Regions from separate parts of the Vibrio alginolyticus NBRC 15630 genome, predicted to be linked through region 4. Evidence: predicted binding sites of a transcription regulator. Region 4 holds the regulator's gene; each other region holds the start of a gene.
The links. Region 4 encodes CRP, which controls carbon source genes, mostly activating them, when cyclic AMP is high. Its sites were predicted from a motif close to TGTGANNNNNNTCACA; they were not measured.
Positions count from the first base shown of each region.

Region 1 (5,507 bases), 260 kb from region 4:
TATGATGAGAAGATCACGTGGCTGCGTAAGCTATTGGATTGGCAAGAAGAAATGTCTGACTCTGGCGAAATGCTCGATGAGCTGCGTAGCCAAGTCTTTGATGACCGTGTTTATGCCTTTACACCACGTGGTGATGTTGTCGATTTGCCAATGGGGGCAACGCCGCTAGATTTTGCCTATCACATTCACTCCGAAGTGGGACACCGTTGTATCGGTGCCAAAGTCGGAGGTCGTATTGTGCCGTTCACGCATAAATTACATATGGGTGACCAAGTCGAGATTATCACTCAGAAAGAACCTAACCCATCTCGTGACTGGTTAAACCCATCATTAGGCTTCGTTCATTCTGGTCGTGCGCGTGCCAAAATTAACGCCTGGTTCCGAAAACAAAGCCGTGAGAAGAACCTTGAAGCAGGTCGTGAAATCCTTGAGCATGAGTTAGCCAAAATTGGCGCAACGTTAAAAGATGCAGAGCATTACGCCCTCAAGCGGTTTAACGTCAAAACACCAGATGAATTGTATGTTGGTGTAGGTAGCGGTGATTTGCGCATCAACCAAATCATTAACCATATTAACGCGTTAGTTAACAAGCCAACGGCAGAGGAAGAAGACCAGCAAGCACTGGAAAAACTGCAAGAAGCTGAGCATAAATCACCCGCGCAAAGCCGACCGAAAAAAGACGCAGTTGTAGTAGAAGGCGTCGATAACCTAATGACACATCTAGCACGTTGCTGTCAGCCAATTCCAGGTGACGATATCTCTGGTTACATAACGCAAGGTCGTGGGATTTCAGTACACCGTAGTGACTGTGAACAGTTAGAAGAACTGCGCCATCATGCGCCAGAGCGCATCATCGATACAGTCTGGGGCAGCGGCTTTGTGGGGTCATACATCCTCACCGTGCGTGTTGAAGCGATGGAGCGAGGTGGTCTACTCAAAGACATTACGACACTGTTCGCCAACGAAAAGATCAAAGTGACCAGTATGAAGAACCGAGTCGACTACAGACGTCAACTTGCCATCATGGACTTTGACCTAGAAGTCACCAATATTGAGGTGCTTTCGCGGGTTTCGAAGCGTGTGGAACAGATCAAGGATGTCATGACGGTGAAACGCCTCGGCTAAAACTCTCGTCATAGTTGTCGTTGTAGCGTTGTTGACTGCACGCACTCCGGAGTGCCGGCCCAGGCTCATCACATAGGCGAGCTATGCTCAGGAGTCGCGAAAATTTGTTGCCTTGTCAAAGTAACAATTACTTAGTGAAAGCTGCTGAGAAAATACAATGTGGAAGGTGAGTGGTTTTGGCTGCTCACCTTTTTCTTTAATAGAAAGGTTTAAAGGAACAAAAAATGAGTCATCCAATTGAACAGTTAGAACAAATCATGGCGAAGTTGCGTGACCCAGAAAACGGTTGCCCTTGGGACTTAAAACAAACCTTTGACACCATCGTTCCGCATACTATAGAAGAAACCTACGAAGTGGTGGACGCGATTCAAAATCGAGATTGGCCCAATCTAAAAGAAGAGCTAGGGGATTTGTTGTTTCAGGTGATTTTTTACAGTCAGCTAGCGAAAGAGCAAGAGCTGTTCGACTTTTCGGATGTCGTCGAAACCGTGAACGAAAAACTGACTCGTCGCCACCCGCATGTTTTTTCAGATGTTGAGTTTGAATCTGACGAGGAAATTAACGCGAACTGGGAAGCGGAAAAAGCAAAAGAAAAAGCCCTAGTAGGCAAAGCGGAAGAAAGTATCCTAGACTCAATACCAAACTCTTTGCCGGCACTTTCTCGTGCTACAAAAATTCAGAAAAAATGTGCAAAATTTGGGTTTGATTGGGATTCACTTGGCCCGGTTGTCGATAAAGTACGAGAAGAAATTGACGAAGTCATGGAAGAGGCACTGCAAGTTCAGCCCGATGAAGAGAAAGTTGAGTTGGAGCTCGGTGATTTGCTATTTGCGACTGTCAATTTGGCTCGCCACCTTGATAAAAACCCAGAAGTCGCACTAGGAAAAGCAAACGTAAAGTTTGCGCGACGTTTTAAACAAGTTGAAGGTAAGGTCCAGCAGTCAGGCAAAGTACTTACAGATTGTTCTTTATCAGAACTTGACCATTTTTGGGATGAAGTAAAACAAGAAGAATCGAGGCAGAGGTAAACTGGCAGAATACATAATATAAGGTCAGCTTGTTTGGTTACACGAAAACGGACTTTGGTTTGTCTTTGCTCACTTTGATTTGAAGCAAAAAATAAAAAATTACGGTGTGATAGATTTCACGTTGTGGCGGTAAGGAGCTTCTGGTATATTTATCTCCCGTCCAGAAGCACTCCATTTCCCTCATTCAACCAATTTCAGGTTAAACATGACGACAAATTACATTTTTGTTACTGGCGGGGTTGTATCCTCTCTAGGTAAAGGTATTGCAGCAGCATCTCTTGCGGCTATTCTAGAAGCTCGTGGTCTTAAAGTGACTATGATGAAGCTTGACCCTTACATCAACGTTGACCCGGGCACAATGAGCCCTACTCAGCACGGTGAAGTGTTCGTTACAGAAGATGGCGCAGAGACTGACCTTGACCTTGGTCACTACGAGCGTTTCATCCGTACCAAGATGACCAAGCGTAACAACTTCACTGCAGGTCGTGTTTATGCCGACGTGCTTCGTAAAGAACGTCGTGGTGACTACCTAGGCGCAACTATTCAAGTTATCCCTCATATCACTAACGCAATCAAAGATCGCGTTATTGCAGGTTCTGAAGGCCATGATGTGGCTATCGTTGAAGTTGGCGGTACTGTTGGTGATATCGAATCACTACCATTTATGGAAGCGATTCGTCAGCTAGCTGTTGAGCTAGGCCGTGAGCGCGCAATGTTCATGCACCTAACACTTGTTCCTTACCTAGCGGCAGCGGGCGAAGTGAAAACTAAGCCGACGCAACACTCTGTAAAAGAACTTCTATCTATCGGTATTCAGCCAGACATCCTAGTTTGCCGTAGCGATCGCGTTATTCCTGCGAATGAGCGTAAAAAAATCGCACTGTTCTGTAATGTTCCAGAAAAAGCAGTAATTTCAATGAAGGATGTAGACTCTATCTACAAGATCCCTCAGTTGATTAAATCTCAAGGGCTAGATGACCTTGTGTGTGCTCGCTTTGGTATTACTGCTCCTGAAGCAGACCTTTCTGAATGGGAACAGGTTATCTACGAAGAAGCAAATCCTACTGGTGAAGTAACCATCGGTATGGTTGGTAAATACATTGAATTACCAGATGCATACAAATCTGTGAACGAAGCGCTTAAACACGCTGGCTTGAAAAACCGCCTAAGCGTCACAATTAAGTATGTAGACTCACAAGATATCGAAACAAAAGGCGTTGAACTTCTAGAAGGTTTGGACGCAATCCTAGTACCAGGTGGCTTCGGCGATCGTGGTATTGAAGGCAAGATCCGTGCGGCTCAATATGCACGTGAAAATAACGTGCCTTACCTAGGTATTTGTTTGGGTATGCAAGTTGCACTAATCGAATACGCGCGTAACGTTGCGGGTATGGAAGGTGCACATTCAACAGAATTTAACAAAGAGACTAAGTACCCTGTGGTAGGTTTGATCACAGAGTGGGTAGACGAATCAGGTAGCGTAGAAGAGCGTACTGAAAAGTCTGACCTAGGCGGTACGATGCGTCTTGGTTCACAGCTGTGTCACCTAGAGAAAGGGACTAAAGCTCGTGAACTGTACGGTAGCGCGACGATCCATGAACGTCACCGTCACCGTTACGAAGTGAATAACGTGCTTCGTCCGCAAATCGAAAAAGCAGGCCTAAAAGTATCAGGTCTATCTGCGGACAAGAAGTTAGTGGAAATGATTGAGAACCCAGCTCACCCATGGTTTGTAGCGGCTCAGTTCCACCCAGAATTCACCTCGACTCCTCGCGATGGACATCCATTGTTTGCAGGTTTTGTTAAGGCTGCGGGCCAAAACGCACGCGGCGAATTCGAGAAGTAAAAGGATACGGGCGGCGGCGAAGGTTGTGCTGCTGCCCTTTAAGATTGACATTTATATTTGAAACGAGAGGAAACATTAATGTCTAAGATCGTTAAAGTTCTAGGTCGTGAAATCATCGACTCACGTGGTAACCCAACTGTAGAAGCTGAAGTACACCTAGAAGGCGGTTTCGTAGGTATGGCGGCAGCTCCATCTGGCGCATCTACTGGTTCTCGCGAAGCTCTTGAGCTACGTGACGGTGACAAAGCACGTTTCCTAGGTAAAGGTGTTCTTAAAGCAGTTGAAGCTGTAAACGGCCCAATCGCTGAAGCTCTAGTTGGCAAAGACGCTAAAGACCAAGCTGCAATCGACGCAGTAATGATCGAACTAGACGGCACTGAAAACAAATCTAAATTCGGTGCTAACGCTATCCTAGCTGTTTCTCTAGCAAACGCTAAAGCTGCTGCTGCTGCGAAAGGCATGCCTCTATACGAGCACATCGCTGAGCTAAACGGCACTGCAGGTCAGTTCTCTATGCCTCTACCAATGATGAACATCATCAACGGTGGTGAGCACGCAGACAACAACGTTGACATCCAAGAGTTCATGATCCAACCAGTTGGCGCTAAGACTCTTAAAGAAGGTCTACGTATCGGTGCAGAAGTATTCCACAACCTAGCTAAAGTTCTTAAGTCTAAAGGCTACAGCACTGCAGTTGGTGATGAAGGTGGTTTCGCTCCTAACCTTAAATCTAACGCTGAAGCTCTAGAAGTTATCGCAGAAGCTGTTGCAGCTGCTGGTTACGAACTAGGTAAAGACGTTACTCTAGCTATGGACTGTGCTGCATCTGAGTTCTTCGACAAAGAAGCTGGCATCTACAACATGAAAGGCGAAGGTAAAACTTTCACTTCTGAAGAGTTCAACCACTACCTAGCTGAGCTAGCTAACCAATTCCCAATCGTTTCTATCGAAGACGGTCTAGACGAGTCTGATTGGGATGGCTTCAAGCACCAAACTGAACTACTAGGTGACAAGCTTCAACTAGTAGGTGACGATCTATTCGTTACTAACACTAAGATCCTTGCTGAAGGTATCGAGAAAGGCGTAGCTAACTCTATCCTTATCAAGTTCAACCAAATCGGTTCTCTAACTGAGACTCTAGCTGCAATCAAGATGGCTAAAGACGCAGGTTACACAGCAGTAATCTCTCACCGTTCTGGCGAAACTGAAGATGCAACTATCGCTGACCTAGCGGTAGGTACAGCTGCAGGTCAAATCAAAACTGGTTCTATGAGCCGTTCTGACCGTGTTGCTAAGTACAACCAGCTAATCCGTATCGAGGAAGCTCTAGGTGAGCGCGCTCCTTTCAACGGTCTTAAAGAAGTTAAAGGTCAAGCTTAATTCTTAATTGAATTAACCGCTTAACTTAAAGCTTTTGAAAACGCCTCGCACTTGCGGGGCGTTTTTTATATGACGGAAGCTCTAAGTGAGCGCGCTCCTCCATGTTTCAAGGAAGCGGTCTTAAAGAA
Region 1 is NC_022349.1:1,774,862-1,780,368, reverse strand. Features, by position in the region: gene relA (GTP diphosphokinase) at 1-1,125, shown strand, start outside; gene mazG (nucleoside triphosphate pyrophosphohydrolase) at 1,350-2,153, shown strand; gene N646_RS08025 (CTP synthase) at 2,359-3,999, shown strand; gene eno (phosphopyruvate hydratase) at 4,078-5,379, shown strand.
Region 1: N646_RS08025 (CTP synthase) is a predicted target of CRP. The motif match lies at 2,259-2,274, and genes of this name have one in related genera.

Region 2 (5,507 bases), 610 kb from region 4:
ATTTGCCAGTTTTGCGAGGCGTCGTGCGATTTCAGTCTTACCAACACCAGTAGGGCCAATCATCAAGATGTTTTTTGGCGTCACTTCGGCACGCAAGCTTTCTTCAAGCTGCATGCGGCGCCAGCGGTTACGAAGTGCAATCGCAACCGAACGCTTGGCTTTTTCTTGACCGATAATGTGGCGGTTCAATTCATGAACGATTTCGCGAGGCGTCATTTCAGACATATTCTTTCCTTACTTCGTTACGATTACGCGGTTGGTTTTTCAGGCTCTACTGCTGAGTCTAGCTCTTCTACCGTGTGGTGATGGTTAGTGAAGACACAAATATCACCCGCGATATTGAGAGCTTTTTCCGCGATCTCACGAGCATCTAGATCTGTGTTTTCTAGTAGGGCGGTTGCGGCAGCTTGTGCGTAAGCACCACCAGAGCCAATCGCAATCAGGTCGTGTTCTGGCTGTACGACATCACCATTACCGGTAATGATTAACGATGCGGTTTCGTCGGCAACGGCAAGTAATGCTTCGAGCTTGCGCAAAGCACGATCGCTACGCCAGTCTTTGGCTAGCTCAACTGCCGCTTTGGTTAGGTGACCTTGGTGCATTTGCAGTTTGCTTTCGAAGCGCTCAAAAAGGGTGAAGGCATCCGCAGTACCGCCGGCAAAGCCCGCTAGTACTTGGTTGTTGTATAGGCGGCGAACTTTGCGCGCATTACCTTTCATTACGGTATTGCCTAGAGATACTTGGCCATCACCCGCGATGACGACTTTATTATTTCGACGTACAGATACAATGGTAGTCACAGTCGACCTCTTGATTATTTCTCTTTGGATTTAATTCAGTATATGGGGGAGGAGAAATGGGGATTCAAGGGGGCAAAAAGAAAGGCCCTAGGATCTTAGCTCCTAGGGCCTGAGTTTAAAGATTTTCTTTCCAAATCGCGCACGGCTCGATTTTCGCGCGTTGCAGTTTATGACGGTCACGTTCTGCATCACGTTTGAACTTATACGGACCTAGCACCACGCGATACCATGAACTGCCTTCTTTCTTACGAATCTTGCTCGACATCCCTTGGAACGCGATTGCAAGCTTGCGCTCTTCGGCTTGTGCCTGAGTTTTGTACGCGCCACACTGCATGATGTAAGGAATTTTAGAAACTTCAATTTCTTTGGCCACAACTTCAACTTCACGTTTCGGTAGTGACTCAACATATTCCCATTTTTCTTCTGGTGGTGGCGGCAAGTCTTTTTTCGGCTTTGGTTTGCTTACAGTGGTTGTTGGCTGCTTCACGACTGGTTGTTTAGGTTCTGGGTCGCTACTCAAAAGGTAAAGACCATAGCCAAAACCGCCCACGAGCAAGATAGCGAGCAGGCCACTGCGCCAAGGTTTTTTTCTTCTCGGCGGCTGTTTTTTTGTCGACTTTTTTGGGGCGCCTCGCCCCCGTCTTACATAATCTCTATTTGCCACGGTTATTTCTGGTCATCAAGGATTCTTGCAAATATGTTAATCCAGAACGAGTTGAGAAAACACCCTATTGATAGAATCTTGATAGCTAAAGCGCGACAACGCCCGAGTGTAGGGGAGTGTGTTTCTGTTCTCGCTTATATTTATTCGGGGATATACAAAAAGCAGGAGGGGTAAATAAAAAAGCGGCGCCTTAGCACCGCTTTGGGGATGAATACCTAATCTTTAGGTTAAGGGCGCTGTGGTGGCGCTGCACTTCCACGAATGACGAGATTAGTTTCAAGCAGACGCGAGCCTGAATGCACGTCGTGGCCTTTTAACATCTCGAGCATCATTAGCATCGCTTGTCGACCAATCTCATAGCGAGGTTGAGAGATGGTGGTCAACGGTGGATCGCAGTACTGAGCGAAGTTAATGTCATCAAAGCCCACAACAGAGAGATCTTGCGGTACTCGTAAGCCAAGCTTTTTCGCTTCTTGAATTGCGCCGATGGCCATTGTGTCACAGTGGCAGAAAATAGCCGTTGGTGGTTCTGGCAATTCGAGCAGTTTACGAACGGCTTTTGCTCCGCCATCAAAAGAAAACTCAGTAATGACACTATATTGTGGATCTTTATTGATGCCGGCACGGCGCAGGGCTTGTTGGTAGCCTTGCTGGCGGAACTGACACAATATTGCTGTATCTGGTCCAGAGATTTGAGCAATGCGTTTATGACCTAATTGAGTCAGGTAATTCACCGCTTCAAATGCTGAGGTCAGGTTATCAATATGTACTGTCGGAAGCTCGAGCTCTGGCGCAAATTCACACGCCATTACCATCGGAGGTAAGTTCTTTTGCTCTGGCTTACTGACATCGAATGGTAGATCTGTACCAAGCAGTAGCATTCCATCTGCCTGCTTAGTAAATACGAGGTTAACGAAAGAGCTTTCGCGTTTCTTCTGTTGTCCGCTATCGCCCAGCAGGACTAGATAGCCATGTTCCATGGCTGCATCTTCAATACCGCGAATAATTTCAGAAAAATAAGGATCACAGATGTCGGGAACGATAGTAACAATGGTTTTTGATTCGTTTCTACGTAAGTTACGCGCTAATGAGTTTGGAGAATAACCCGCTTCAAGTACGGCATCTTCTACTCTCTTTCTTGTAGAAGAAGAGACTTTCTCTGGATTCATTAAGGCTCGAGATACCGTAGCCGTAGACACTCCCGCAAGCTGGGCAACATCCTTCATTGTCGCCATAGTTTTTAACCTCTCATTTATTTTTTGCCAAGATGACGTTATTCCGGTTTGAAATCAGAGTAATCAAACCGAGTTAGAGCTGTATTTGCTCTTCGCTCAGTTCGTGTTAACGAGTGGGAAAATGGATTCTTCACCGCGATATCAATTTGTGGGAATAGTCATTGTTTTAATCTAAGCCTGTGCAAACAAGTCACTTTAGACTTTTCTAATTTGGATAGTCTATTCATTTCTAAAGTGAAAGTTACGGTCTGTTTAACAAAAATTGTAATCTTGGTGTGATTCTGGTCACATTAAATGGTAATTCATTACATAGTTAAACGTTTGCTAGCTGAGATCTTGTGGTTCTATGTCTAAATTCCAGCGTACTTTCTTAGCATTTGGCAACAACTCAATAGCAGGTTTGGCACTGGTTAATAACTTTTGCATCAATGAACGATGCTGAGTTTGCAGTAATAGTTGCCAACGGTATTTACCAGCCCGCTTGGCCAAAGGTGAAGGAGTAGGGCCTAACACCATGCAGGAATCATCGAACAGAGGGTGTGACTCTAACGTAAAGCGAACCTGACGCAGGAAGTCTTCAACTACCTCACTTTGGTTCGCCTCTGCTTTAAACAGAGTCAAGAAACTATAAGGTGGAAGCTGAGCCAATTTGCGTTCTTCCAGAGCAGTCATAGCAAAGTGGCGATAGTCTTTTTGAAGCAGGGCCTGCAGCAAGCTGTGCTCAGGATGGTGGGTTTGTAGGATAACCTCGCCAGGTTTACTTGCGCGGCCGGCACGACCTGCGACTTGAATAAACAACTGCGCTAGTCGCTCGGAAGCGCGGAAGTCACTACTATAGAGAGAGCCATCAACATCCAAAAGAGCAACGAGCGTTACATTTGGAAAATGGTGCCCCTTAGCCAGCATTTGGGTGCCAATCAGAATTTGATGTTCACCTTTACGAATCGATTCAAGGGCATCTTCCAAACTACCTTTGCGACGTGTGCTGTCTCTGTCGATGCGAATGGCGTTGTATTCTGGAAATAACTGAGCCAATTGTTGTTCGAGTTGTTCCGTTCCTACGCCGACGGTAACCAATTGGGTTGAACCACACCCCTGACACTGATGAATTACCGGTTGTTGTGAGCCGCAGTGATGGCAGCGTATTTCGTTGCTGTAATGGTGGAACGTATAGTACGCATCACAGCGTTTACATTCTGCAATCCAACCGCATTCATGGCACATCAAAGCGGGCGAAAAGCCTCGGCGGTTAAGAAACAACATTACTTGATTGCCAGCTTTTAAATGCTTGCGCATCTCGGCAATCAGTTGGGCAGATAAGCCACTTTCTAAATACTGACCTTTTACATCTAACACTTTATTGGTGGTTGGCACGGCAGAGCCAGCTCGTTGGGTTAGTGTTAAATGGTGATATTTGCCTGACAAGGCATTGTGCAATGTCTCCAGTGCAGGTGTGGCTGAGCCCAGAACAATCGGAACTTGTTCTTTATGAGCGCGCATTACAGCAACATCGCGTGCATGATAACGCAAGCTATCTTGCTGTTTGTAAGAGGTGTCATGTTCCTCGTCCACAATGATAATCCCGAGATCAGCAAAAGGCGCGAGTAGGGCAGAGCGTGTGCCGATAATGATTCCGGCCGCTTTGTCGCGTGCAGAAAGCCACGCATTCAGACGCTCCGTCTCGTTTAACCCGGAGTGGATGACGTCAACTGGCACATTAAAACGGCGTTTAAAGCGGTTGATGGTTTGGGGCGTTAAGCCAATCTCTGGTACTAAAACCAAGGCTTGTTTCCCTTGCTCTAAAACTGGCTTGATAAGGTTTAAGTAAACTTCGGTTTTACCAGAGCCAGTTACTCCCTCTAATAAATAGCAAGCAAAGCCTGTTTGGCTATTTACACTTGCAATAGCCAGCGCTTGTTCGTGGTTGAGCTTTGGCTTTTCGACGTCGCATTCAACGTGCTGTCCCCACTGGGTGATTACAGGCTTCTTCTCGATACGTTCAATCCAGCCTTTCTCTTCTAAAGACTTTAGTACTGTTGAGGCTATCTCTTGGTCGACAAATTCCTGGTGAGGCAAAGCGCCGTTAACCAACATTTGCAAGACCTTCTGTTGTTTGACCGCTCGACGATCAAGCCCTTGCATCAGCTTGTCTTTACCGGATTCGGTAATTTGCCACTCTTGTAGCGTCGCAAAATCTGCAGGCTTTCCTTTACGTAGAGCTGCTGGCATCGCATTGTGTAGCGTATCTCCAAGTGGGTATTGGTAGAACTGGCTGCACCAAGTCAGCAACGAATAAAGCTTTTCAGACCATATCGGCTGAGAATCAAGAACTGCTTTGATTGGCTTGAGTTGCTCTTTGGGAAAGTCCGAGTGATTAACCATCGCGGTGACGATGCCAACTAACGTTTGGCGTCCAAAAGGTACGGAAACGCGTCCACCAATGATCGGAAACAGGTGCCCCGGAATGGCGTAATCAAATTGTTTGTCGAGCGGAACGGGTAATGCCACTCTAGCAATGGTTGGACGCATAAATTCTTAGCTATTAAAAAAGAGGGAAAGGAAATGAGAGTCTATTAAAATCGGTATGGAAATTCGAGTAAAGCAATGCGATTCAGCGTGAATCGTGCCTCTATGATTAGTCTGGCTAAAAAAGTGGCGAAAAAGTTGCCAAATGTGTTGATCCGAGCAATGTGATTCTTTACTATATCGCGCCTTGAGATATGGCTTCGGCAATTAGTTGATGCGGTATCCCATTTTATTATTAATTGCGTGTGGTGTGCGGCTTAGATTCGTATAGCGACACGGCCT
Region 2 is NC_022349.1:2,637,746-2,643,252, forward strand. Features, by position in the region: gene hslU (HslU--HslV peptidase ATPase subunit) at 1-225, opposite strand, end outside; gene hslV (ATP-dependent protease subunit HslV) at 249-800, opposite strand; gene ftsN (cell division protein FtsN) at 916-1,464, opposite strand; gene cytR (DNA-binding transcriptional regulator CytR) at 1,692-2,699, opposite strand; gene priA (primosomal protein N') at 3,024-5,228, opposite strand.
Region 2: cytR (DNA-binding transcriptional regulator CytR) is a predicted target of CRP. The motif match lies at 2,974-2,989, and genes of this name have one in related genera.

Region 3 (5,507 bases), on a different replicon from region 4:
CATTTTCTTAGCCATCTTGAGGCGGATAATTACTTTGACCAACTTCGAAAGACACTGCCATGGCACCAAGAACACATTACTATGTTCGGCAAGTCAGTACTTCAACCTCGCTTACAAGCGTGGCACGGTGATGCAGCATATACTTACTCAGGCTTAACCATGCAGCCTCACCCTTGGACTCCTGAGTTAACTCAGCTCAAAGTGCGTTGTGAATCAGTTGCTGATGTCACTTTTAATTCTGTTCTCGCTAACTTATATCGACACGGTCAAGACTCAATGGGCTGGCACCAAGATAATGAACCAGAGTTAGGTAGAAACCCTGTTATCGCATCTTTGAACTTAGGTGAAACACGTCGATTTTTGCTTAGAAATTTACATTGTAAAACTGAGATTGAATATGAGCTTTCTCACGGCTCCTTACTGATTATGGCTGGCGAGCTACAGCATCACTGGAAGCACTGCGTACCAAAAACCGCGAAAACCAAAGATGAACGTATCAACCTGACTTTTAGGCAAATTTTTAACTATTGACTCAGCTTTTACATTCTCAATTAATATTGATGGTAGGTTTAGGTTCAGGACTTCATAGGGAATGGATTTATGCGTATTAAACCTCTTAGCTTAGCGGTCTTACTCTCTTGCTCACTTACCTTTGCAGCTCAGGCATCACAGGAAGAGGTACCGCTTCTCGATAATACTCAATCAGCGCAGTTGATTCGTAGTACCTACGAACAGGAACTGTTCACTTTCCCGGCGTTTAAAGAGGGCCATTTTGGCTTACGCATGTACCGCCAAACATTAGATGAGAAATATCACGCTGCCATTTGGACCGACATGGCACAAGTAGCCAGCCGGTTAAACCAATTTGCTAATGAAGTCGTTGAACCAGAAGACATCATTCTCTATTCATCTCAAAGGCTGACCACGTATCAAGAGAAAGAAACCGAACGAGGTCAGCGACGCTATACCGTGACTAAACACCATCCTGAGTACCTTTATCTTGGTGTGGATTTGCTTGGCGCAATGGCAAGAGCAAACGAATATGGCCTACAACATAAACAAGACAAAACGCTGAGAAAAATTATTAGGCGCTACGATTTCTCGCGTTACGTTACGGACAAAGAGATGATAGAGGCATGGGCAGCTCAGCTTGCAAACCAAGTCTACTGGCTTCGTCAGCTAGGAGAGCAAGATGTGGTCGAGGAATTCACTCAAACCTTCCGGAACACCTACCCCGACGATAAAGATAAGATGCTTTCAGCTCAGCAGTATTGGAACAAACTCTATGGTATGACGCACATCATCTTTGCCGATTCAAAGTATTATCAGGAGCGAGTAAGCGAGAAGAAACACCAATGGATTTATGATTACTTTCGCAACAACATCGACACTATCCTACTGCGCGCCAAAGAAGACGTGATTGCGGAAGTCGGCATTTCGTTTTTGTTAGCAGGCTTGGACCATGATCCGGTCGTAAAGAAAACCCGCCAAGCCATTCGTCACGCAATCAACGCAGAAAAAGGGATGATTCCGTCGGTCGACGGTAACTTTGATCTCAAGTACGGCGAACACCGTAACGTGCTAGCCATCATGCTGCTCGATTGGAAAGGGGTACATAAAGCGCCAACTTATCAAGAGCACCCAGAGGCTTTTAAATCGATACCTTACGGCTTAATGCCCAAGCCTTAGAAATAACAAAACCCGCCTAAATGGCGGGTTTTTAGTGTGGATCTTCAATCTAAATTAGAGAGAGATAAAAATGCCCGCTAAGCACGCACTCATCAGGTTAGCGAGTGTACCAGCAGCAACCGCTTTTAGGCCTAGACTTGCAACATCTTTGCGGCGCTCAGGTGCCATCACGCCGATAGAGCCCAACTGAATCGCAATTGAGCCAATGTTCGCAAAACCACACAACGCAAAAGTGATAATAATTTGAGTATGCTCAGACAGTGTCGCTTTGTGCTGCACAAAATCGATAAACGCAACAAACTCATTCATCACCACTTTCTGACCAATGTATGAACCCGCAGCTAGAATTTCGTGGCTTGGCACACCAATCAACCACGCTAGAGGTGCAAACAAATAACCAAAAATCGCTTGTAGCGTTACGCCAGAGAAACCAAGTATCTCACCCAAGTTTTCTAACCCCGTGTTCACCATCGCGATAACACTCACGAAAGCGATAAGCATGGTACCAACAGCAACGGCAACTTTCATACCGCCCATGGCACCGCTTGCTAGCGCATCAATTACGTTGCTTTCTTCTGATTTATCTAGCTCAATATTGTTGTAATCGCTTGGCGTTTGACGCTCAGGAACGATGATTTTTGCCATCATCAAACTACCTGGTGCTGCCATAAAGCTTGCCGCGATCAAGTATTTGAGGTCGACCCCCAAACCAGCATAACCACCAAGCACACTGCCCGCCACTGAAGCCATACCACCAGCCATCACAGCAAACAGTTCAGAGCGAGTCATGTTAGAAAGAAATGGACGAATAAGAAGTGGTGACTCGCCTTGAGATAAGAAAATGTTCCCTGTTGCAACCAAAGACTCTGCTTTACTCGTACCCAAGAACTTCTGGATAGCGCCGCCAATAAATTGAATCACTTTTTGCATAATGCCCAAATAGTAAAGGGCGGAGATAAGAGCACTGAAGAAGATGATGATAGGAAGGACACGAATAGCGAAGATAAAGCCAGAAGAAGCGAGGTCACCAAAGAGGAATTTAATCCCTTCATCAGCAAAGCTGAGTAGCCCCGCGACACCATTACTTAAACTCGCTAGCGCCGCTTGACCCAACGGGAAATAGAGCACTAACGCAGCAAACCCCATTTGTAGCATCAAGGCGCGAGATACAGTTTTCCAATTAATGGAAGAACGACCTTCAGAAAGTAGGAAAGCACAACCTAGCAGTGCAACAATACCAAATAGACTAAATAGAACACTCATGAGCTGGACCTACTAAACGTTGAAAAAGAAAAAAGAGCCAAAGGAATTGGCAGAAGAAAGGGACAACGCAGCGAGTGATAACTCACTTTTAGATCCAGAATGCAGACAGAACGAATAGTTCGACATCTTATTTTTACCTTATACAAGCAATTGAACGTAGCTGGTCCGGTCCGTGGGGTCATTCACTGCTGGCGAGCATGTTGCTTGGCCTGCTCCATGTGACGGCTTGTATGGGTAAGGGTCCTGAACAACTAAACCCTAATTCCCGCTTAAACGGGACGCAAGTATAGCCAACAAAAAGAGATATTCATCACATTTATTTACGCAAACGTTCAAGCGTTCAAAATTTAGGCAAAAGCACTCTTTTGTCGTCATACTATTAATAAAAGTAAGGGCATAAGGATAGGCGTTGATGGTAAAAAACATAAAAGTGACCAATAAATATGCAATCAAACTCGAAAGAGCCAAAATTCGTCATTTTGCTCTCGCCAACAGGTGGATTTTGGTTATAATTCGCGTTGCTTCTTTCGAGGCCTCTGAGTATTCAGAGCATCATGATGCCGAGATGGTGAAATTGGTAGACACGCTAGCATGAGGTGCTAGTGCCTTTGGTGTGAGGGTTCGAGTCCCTCTCTCGGCACCATTATCCTTCTTCCCTAATTTTGTTCGAGTGTAATGCAAAGTTCTAAGCAGGCGAGACAGTCTACAGATGCTAATCAACTTCTGAGTGAGCTTGCGGTTCACGCTTTATTACACCTGCACTTTAAAATTCACGCGTCCTCGCATGGCCTCTCCCTTAAAGAACGTAATGACTTACTTCAGAAATGGCTGAAACCAAAACTGAAGAGTAATCGCTATAAGCTGATTAAAAAGCCGTTAAAGTCTTTGACTCAGCAGGCAAAAGGTGAGAACGGAAATCTGGAAGTATTACTCGAGCGCTGCGTCGGTGCAGACAAACCCAGCAACCCTCAACCCGATCTAGATAGCTACTTGCTGCTGATCAACGAGATTGAGAAGAAACTGGGGACTACCGTGTTATTATCGCGACCGGAAGACGTCGACTTATCTCACGACCAACACGGCTGTTTGCTGTGTGTGCTTTCTGAGAACTTAAATCAGCACTTCGATGATAATAACGCCCTAATCGCTCCTATTTCGATGCTGTTCCGCGGACCAATGAGTCAACGTTCGCTTTTCCTTGGCAGCATTTACGCCAGTGGTACCTTCAATTATGAAGTGCAGTATCAAGACGACCAGTTCGTTCGCATCACATTAGAGTTGGCGTAAATGTAACGCTAAGAAATAAGCGAATCGAAAAAGGCCGCGAAACTCGCGGCCTTTTGCTTATCTAGATTTAAACTTGAGTTAATCGATCTCTTTAAATCGAGCAGTAAAGTGGCGCAGCACTGGTGGCTCGTACTCGAAAGTGAGCCCTTTTAACTCATGTGCACGATTTTTCAGTTCGATAATCGCATCCGCAATGTAATCCATATGATCGTTTGTGTAGACACGACGTGGAATGGTCAAACGCATCAACTCAAGCTCTGACGCTTTTTGTTTACCCGTTTCCGGATCTCGACCAAGCAGCAACGAACCTATCTCTACTGCTCGAATACCCGCTTCCAAGTACAAAGCATTACACAATACCTGCGCAGGAAACTGATCCGCTGGAATATGTGGCAAAATCTTAGCGGCATCCACAAACACTGCGTGACCACCCGTTGGGTATTGAATTGGAATACCGCCTTCACGTAAGCGCTCACCTAAGTATTGAACTTGGCTAATTCGGTAGTGAAGAAAATCTTCATCTGCCGCTTCATACAAACCGCGAGCGAGCGCTTCCATATCACGCCCAGCCATACCACCGTATGTCACAAATCCTTCCATGGGTACACAACGTGTCTGCACCGCCTGGAACAACTCCTTATGATCACGAATACAACACATGCCACCAATGTTTACCATCGGGTCTTTCTTAGCTGACATGGTGAGCATATCACCGTACTGGTACATCTCACGGATGATTTCCAGAATCGATTTATTTTCGTAACCCGCTTCACGCTGCTTGATAAAGTAGGCGTTCTCACAGTAACGAGCCGAGTCAATCACCACTGGAATATCGCACTTGGTTGCAATCTCGTACACACTGCGCATGTTTTCCATCGACACAGGCTGACCACCGGAGCTATTACAAGTAATCGTGGTGATAATTGCACAAATGTTATGCGAACCGTACGCTTCAATTGTTGCCACCAGCTTATCGATATCAAAATTGCCCTTCCAATCATAAGGCGTAGTGGTGTCGAATGCTTCTTCCGTTACCACGTTAATCGCTTTACCGCCATTGAGTTCAATGTGACCCGCTGTGGTATCAAAATGGTAGTTCGAGATAAATACTGGCGTTTCGCCACCACGCACCTGACGCATACGCTCAATCAAAGCTGGGAACAAAATTTGCTCGGCACCACGCCCTTGGTGTGCAGGCACGGTGAGCTTATAACCGAAGAAGTGCTCCACTGCATCACACAGGTTGTAGTAATTTCGACTCCCCGCAT
Region 3 is NC_022359.1:597,999-603,505, reverse strand. Features, by position in the region: gene N646_RS18035 (alpha-ketoglutarate-dependent dioxygenase AlkB family protein) at 1-531, shown strand, start outside; gene N646_RS18030 (DUF3541 domain-containing protein) at 601-1,689, shown strand; gene N646_RS18025 (NupC/NupG family nucleoside CNT transporter) at 1,744-2,952, opposite strand; tRNA gene N646_RS18020 (tRNA-Leu) at 3,512-3,595, shown strand; gene N646_RS18015 (DUF2913 family protein) at 3,628-4,239, shown strand; gene N646_RS18010 (tryptophanase) at 4,318-5,507, opposite strand, start outside.
Region 3: N646_RS18025 (NupC/NupG family nucleoside CNT transporter) is a predicted target of CRP. The motif match lies at 3,024-3,039, and genes of this name have one in related genera.

Region 4 (5,507 bases):
CAAGGCAAAGGTGCAACGGCAGAGCAGGTGAACCAGGCGGTATCTGCAGCGCGTGAAGCGTTTATTGACTGGAAAAAGCGCCCATTTTCAGAGCGTGAGGCAATCGTGTTGGCTTTTGCGGAGAAAGTAAAAGAGAACAGCGAAAAAATCGCCGAAGTGATTGCCAAAGAAACCGGTAAGCCGATTTGGGAAACGCGCACTGAAGCAGCAGCCATGGCAGGTAAAATTGCCATTTCGATTCGCGCTTATCATGACCGCACTGGTGAGGCGAGCCGTGAAGCAGCAGGCAACCAAATCGTATTGCGCCACCGCCCATTGGGCGTGATGGCGGTGTTTGGTCCTTACAACTTCCCAGGCCACCTACCAAATGGTCACATTGTGCCAGCGCTACTGGCTGGTAACACGGTAGTCTTCAAACCGTCTGAGCAAACGCCATGGACGGGTGAATTGGCGATGAAGCTATGGGAAGAAGCCGGTTTGCCGAAAGGCGTGATTAACCTTGTTCAAGGCGCTAAAGAAACTGGTATCGCCCTAGCTGACGCAAAAGGCATTGATGGCGTACTGTTTACGGGTAGCGCGAATACGGGGCATGTATTACACCGTCAATTTGCGGGTCAACCAGGCAAGATGCTCGCACTAGAAATGGGGGGTAATAACCCGATGGTGATCTCTGATAAATATGGTGATTTGGATGCCACGGTTTACACCATCATCCAGTCAGCGTTTATCAGTGCTGGGCAGCGTTGTACGTGTGCTCGTCGTTTGTATGTGCCATTGGGTGAAAAAGGCGATGCGCTTATCACCAAGCTCGTTGAAGCGACACGCAATATTCGCGTAGACCAACCATTTGCAGAACCTGCGCCATTTATGGGACCGCAAATTTCGGTCGTGGCAGCCAAGTTTATTCTTGATGCACAAGCTAATCTACAGTCTCTTGGCGGTGAAAGCTTGATTGAAGCGAAAGCAGGAGAGGCGGCGTTTGTTTCTCCTGGTATCATTGATGTAACGAACATTGCTGAGTTACCAGATGAAGAATACTTCGGCCCACTTCTGCAAGTGGTGCGCTACGAAGGATTAGACAAAGCCGTAGCGCTAGCAAACGATACGCGCTTTGGTTTATCTGCTGGCTTGGTTTCAACCGACGACCAAGAGTGGGAATACTTCGTGGACCACATTCGTGCCGGCATCGTGAACCGCAACCGCCAGTTAACGGGTGCAAGTGGTGATGCACCATTTGGTGGTCCGGGGGCGTCGGGTAACTTGCGTCCAAGCGCTTACTACGCAGCAGATTACTGTGCGTACCCAATGGCATCAATGGAAGGTCAAGAAACTGTCTTGCCTGCAACATTGAGTCCAGGTGTAGCGCTATAAGATTTAATAATAGAGTCGCAACTATGCATTGCGGCTCACCTTGCCGGCGCATCATTTAGGTATGGGTTGTAGTGATCGTTGGCAGAACACGAAAAGTGAGCAAAGACTCGGAAAAGCGTGTTGACTGACTGGCATTTACCGTCACAGGTTGATGGTTGCTCGTTCATTATTCTGGACAACTTTTGTTGTGAACGAGCAGCCAACTTCCGCTTACCTTTAAACTCTACATCTCGTAACAAGGAGTCGTTATGACGCCCGATGTGTTATTTGAATCGCTATGGCAAGATTACATTCAACGTCTTTGCCCTTCGGCGGCTAAAGTGCATCAGCTGCTTCAAGAAGATGAGCCTCTGATTAATGATCATATAGCTTTACGTACCTTCAATATCGCGCCTCTTGGTATTGAAACTCTAGCTAAGCCATTTGTAGCTATTGGTTACAAGGCGTGTGGTGATTACGTTTTCGAAAGCAAAAAGCTGGTTGCTAAGCACTATGAGCACCCAGATCCGAAGAAACCTAAAGTATTTATTAGTGAGCTAAAAGTTGAAGAGTGCTCGTCTGAGCTACAAGAGATTGTGAAAAATTTGGTGGCACAAGTCGATGCTGACAAGCTGAACGATAGCGCATTCTTACATGGTGGACGCTTGTGGGATTTAAGCTTTGCTGATTACCAAACGTTGGCTAAAGAAAGTGAGTACGCATCTTGGCTTGCGGCGCATGGTTACGGAGCAAACCACTTCACGGTGAGCGTTAACCAGCTCAATGAATATGAAGAAGTGAAGCAGGTAAACGATCATCTGCGTACCGCTGGGTTTACCATTAATGAAAATGGTGGTGAAGTGAAGGGCACTCCTGAGGTGTTGCTAGAGCAGTCATCGACCATGGCAGATAAAGTAGCGGTTCGTTTTAGCGAAGGCACTGAAATTATCCCTGGCGGGTTTTATGAATTTGCTAAGCGCTATCCGATGGAAAATGGTGATTTGTACCCAGGTTTCGTGGCCGCTTCAGCTGACAAAATCTTTGAAAGTACGAATGGCTAAGTTTTAGGGTTAACCTGTTAAGCTTACTCATTAGTGTTCGCTGCACCCTATCTCATTTGGTCATGAGCAAATAAAAAGCCACCAATGTTGCCATTGGTGGCTTTTATAATTTTGTTCGTGTCACTCTAGTTTGAGATTAACGAGTACCGTAAACCACGATGGTTTTACCGTGAGCAGAGATTAGGTTCTGCTCTTCTAGCATCTTCAAAATACGACCTACTGTCTCACGAGAACAGCCAACAATTTGACCGATTTCTTGACGAGTGATCTTGATTTGCATGCCGTCTGGGTGAGTCATTGCGTCTGGTTGTTTTGCAAGGTTCAGAAGCGTCTGAGCGATACGACCAGTTACGTCTAGGAACGCCAGGTCACCCACTTTTTGGCTAGTTACTTGAAGACGACGAGCCATCTGCGCAGAAAGACGCATTAGGATGTCTGGGTTTACTTGGATAAGCTGACGGAACTTCTTGAAAGAAATTTCAGCAACTTCACAAGGAGATTTAGCACGAACCCAAGCTGTGCGCTCTTGGTCTTCCTCGAATAGACCAAGTTCACCAATAAAGTCTCCTTGGTTTAGGTAAGAAAGGATCATCTCCTTACCTTCTTCGTCTTTGATAAGAACCGCAACAGAACCTTTAACGATGTAGTACAAAGTTTCTGCCTTTTCGCCCGCGTGAATTAGCGTGCTCTTTGAAGGGTACTTATGAATATGACAGTGTGAAAGAAACCACTCTAATGTTGGGTCGGTTTGAGGTTTACCTAGAACCATAATATCTCACTTCCTCTGCAGGGTACGCTTGCGCTATCCATATTTTAGCTAAGCCTGAATTAGGCCTACTAGAATAAGAGCACTTTTTATATGCTGCAAGCTCTCTTGTGTTTCGGTAAGAAATAGTATCCTTTTTCGAAAACGATTTCTTGATTTTAATCGTGCCATGATTGAGATTTTGTAAGCAAAACTGTGCACATGATCACGGTATGAAAAGTAAACATCTTCGCAGGCAGGTTTTTAGCCAATTTTCCCTGTTTCGATGAGCTGTTGTAGGATAGGCCGAACTATGAGCTCCATTGCAAAGCTCATCTTACCGCCGGGTACGACAATCGTGTTGTGGCGTGACATGAATGAGCCATCAATCATGGCCAGCAGATATGGGAAGTCGACATTCTTGATACCGCGTAGGCGAATCACCACAAAACTCTCATCCAAACTAGGGATGCCTTTTGCATTAAGTGGGTTGGAAGTATCAACGGTCGGTACGCGCTGGAAGTTGATGTGAGTACGAGAAAACTGCGGAGTGATATAGTTGAGGTAATCGTCCATGGATCGCACGATTGAGTCCATTACCGCTTCACGCGAATGGCCGCGATCGCGAGTGTCACGTACGAATTTTTGGATCCACTCTAAGTTCACAATCGGCACCATGCCAATTAAGAAATCCACATGTTGAGCAACATTAACATCGCCATCGACCACGCCACCATGTAACCCTTCATAAAACAGCACGTCGCTGTTTTCGGGTAAGTCTTGCCACGGTGTAAACGTGCCTGGCATTTGATTGTAGGGAACCGCTTCGTCAAACGTGTGCAGATAACGGCGCACGCTGCCAGTACCGTCATGCCCGAACTTACGGAAAAACTCTTCTAATCCCGGGAAGTCATTAGCTTGTGGGCCAAAGTAGCTAATGTGTCGACCTTGCTCGCGGGCTTTGCGAATTTCGATGTCCATTTCTGGGCGAGTAAAGCGATGGAAGCTATCGCCTTCAACCCATGCGGGTTTAACGTTCATCATATTGAACATTTTACGGAAGGCTTCAGATGTAGTGGTCGTGCCGGCACCGGACGAACCAGTAACCGCAATAATTGGGTGTTTAGCTGACATGACAAACCTTGTCGAAAATTACTTACCTGTAATGTGCAGTAGAGTTACTACTGCACGGTCGATATCCCACTATAGCACGTAACAATACCTTGTCATCGAGTGGGATACGGTAAAATGTGAAGGGTCTAAAATTTTGTTTTATGCTGAATATCGACGGTTTCGTGTAGCTCAGAGAACACGATAACCGCTTCACCTTTTTCCAATTGAGCTTTAACTTGATCAATTTTGTCTTGCAAAGAAACCTCGACGGTTCCGTAATCCGTTCCTTCGCGTAAGACGAATTCACGAATTAAGTTTTCCAATGTTTCCGGCGCAATGTCTTGCCATGGAATGATCATAAATACCTCTAACTTTTATGATGAGCGGCTAGTTTACTGCGTTCGTTGCTTGGATACAGCAGAAAGGTAATCTGCGGCGATACTTTCGTAATACGCAGGCAGCGCTTCCTCCAACCAAAACTTAGGTTTTAACGCCGTTCCTGTCAGGAAGCCAACATGGCCGCCGTGCTCAAAGAGACGGTAATCAATGTTATCTGGCAGAACAAACTTCGGGATCACATCGTCGGTCATGAACGGATCGTCTTTGGCATGGATGATCAGTGTCGGTAGCGTGATTTGTTGTAGTTTACTTAAGCCAGAGCATTGGTCGTAATAATCTTGTGCGTCTTTAAAGCCGTGCAGTGGTGCCGTGATCAAATCATCGAATTCATACAATCGTGTGACACGTTTTATTGAGTTGTAAGACAAAGCGAGCTCGCCATGCAACAAGTGATGTTTTTGCAACGCGTTGCGTTTGAGTGAAGAGAGTAGGTAACGGCGATACACTTTCGAAAAGCCTTGTTCAATACGGTTTGCACACGCTGCTAGGTCTAAAGGCGCTGAGATAATAGTCGCTGCATTCAAAATAGGGTGGTCTTTATATTGGGCTAAATAATTCGCCAACATGTTACCGCCAAGAGAAATACCAACCGCAACTTTGGGGTGATCAGGAAAACGTTGTTCAAGGTGCTCTAGGAAGTAACGAGCATCCGTCACTTCACCCGAATGGTAAGCTCGTGCTTTTTTGTTTGGTTTACCGCTGCAGCCACGAAAATGCATCATCACCGACAGCCATCCAGATTGAGCAAATGCATTCATTAACCCATTGGCATAAGGGCTATAGAAGCACCCCTCTAACCCATGAAATAAAACAAAAATCGGCTTTTTTTGTGCAGGCTC
Region 4 is NC_022349.1:2,030,534-2,036,040, reverse strand. Features, by position in the region: gene astD (succinylglutamate-semialdehyde dehydrogenase) at 1-1,371, shown strand, start outside; gene N646_RS09300 (DUF1338 domain-containing protein) at 1,620-2,411, shown strand; gene crp (cAMP-activated global transcriptional regulator CRP) at 2,548-3,180, opposite strand; gene N646_RS09290 (phosphoribulokinase) at 3,421-4,290, opposite strand; gene N646_RS09285 (YheU family protein) at 4,416-4,628, opposite strand; gene N646_RS09280 (hydrolase) at 4,662-5,507, opposite strand, start outside.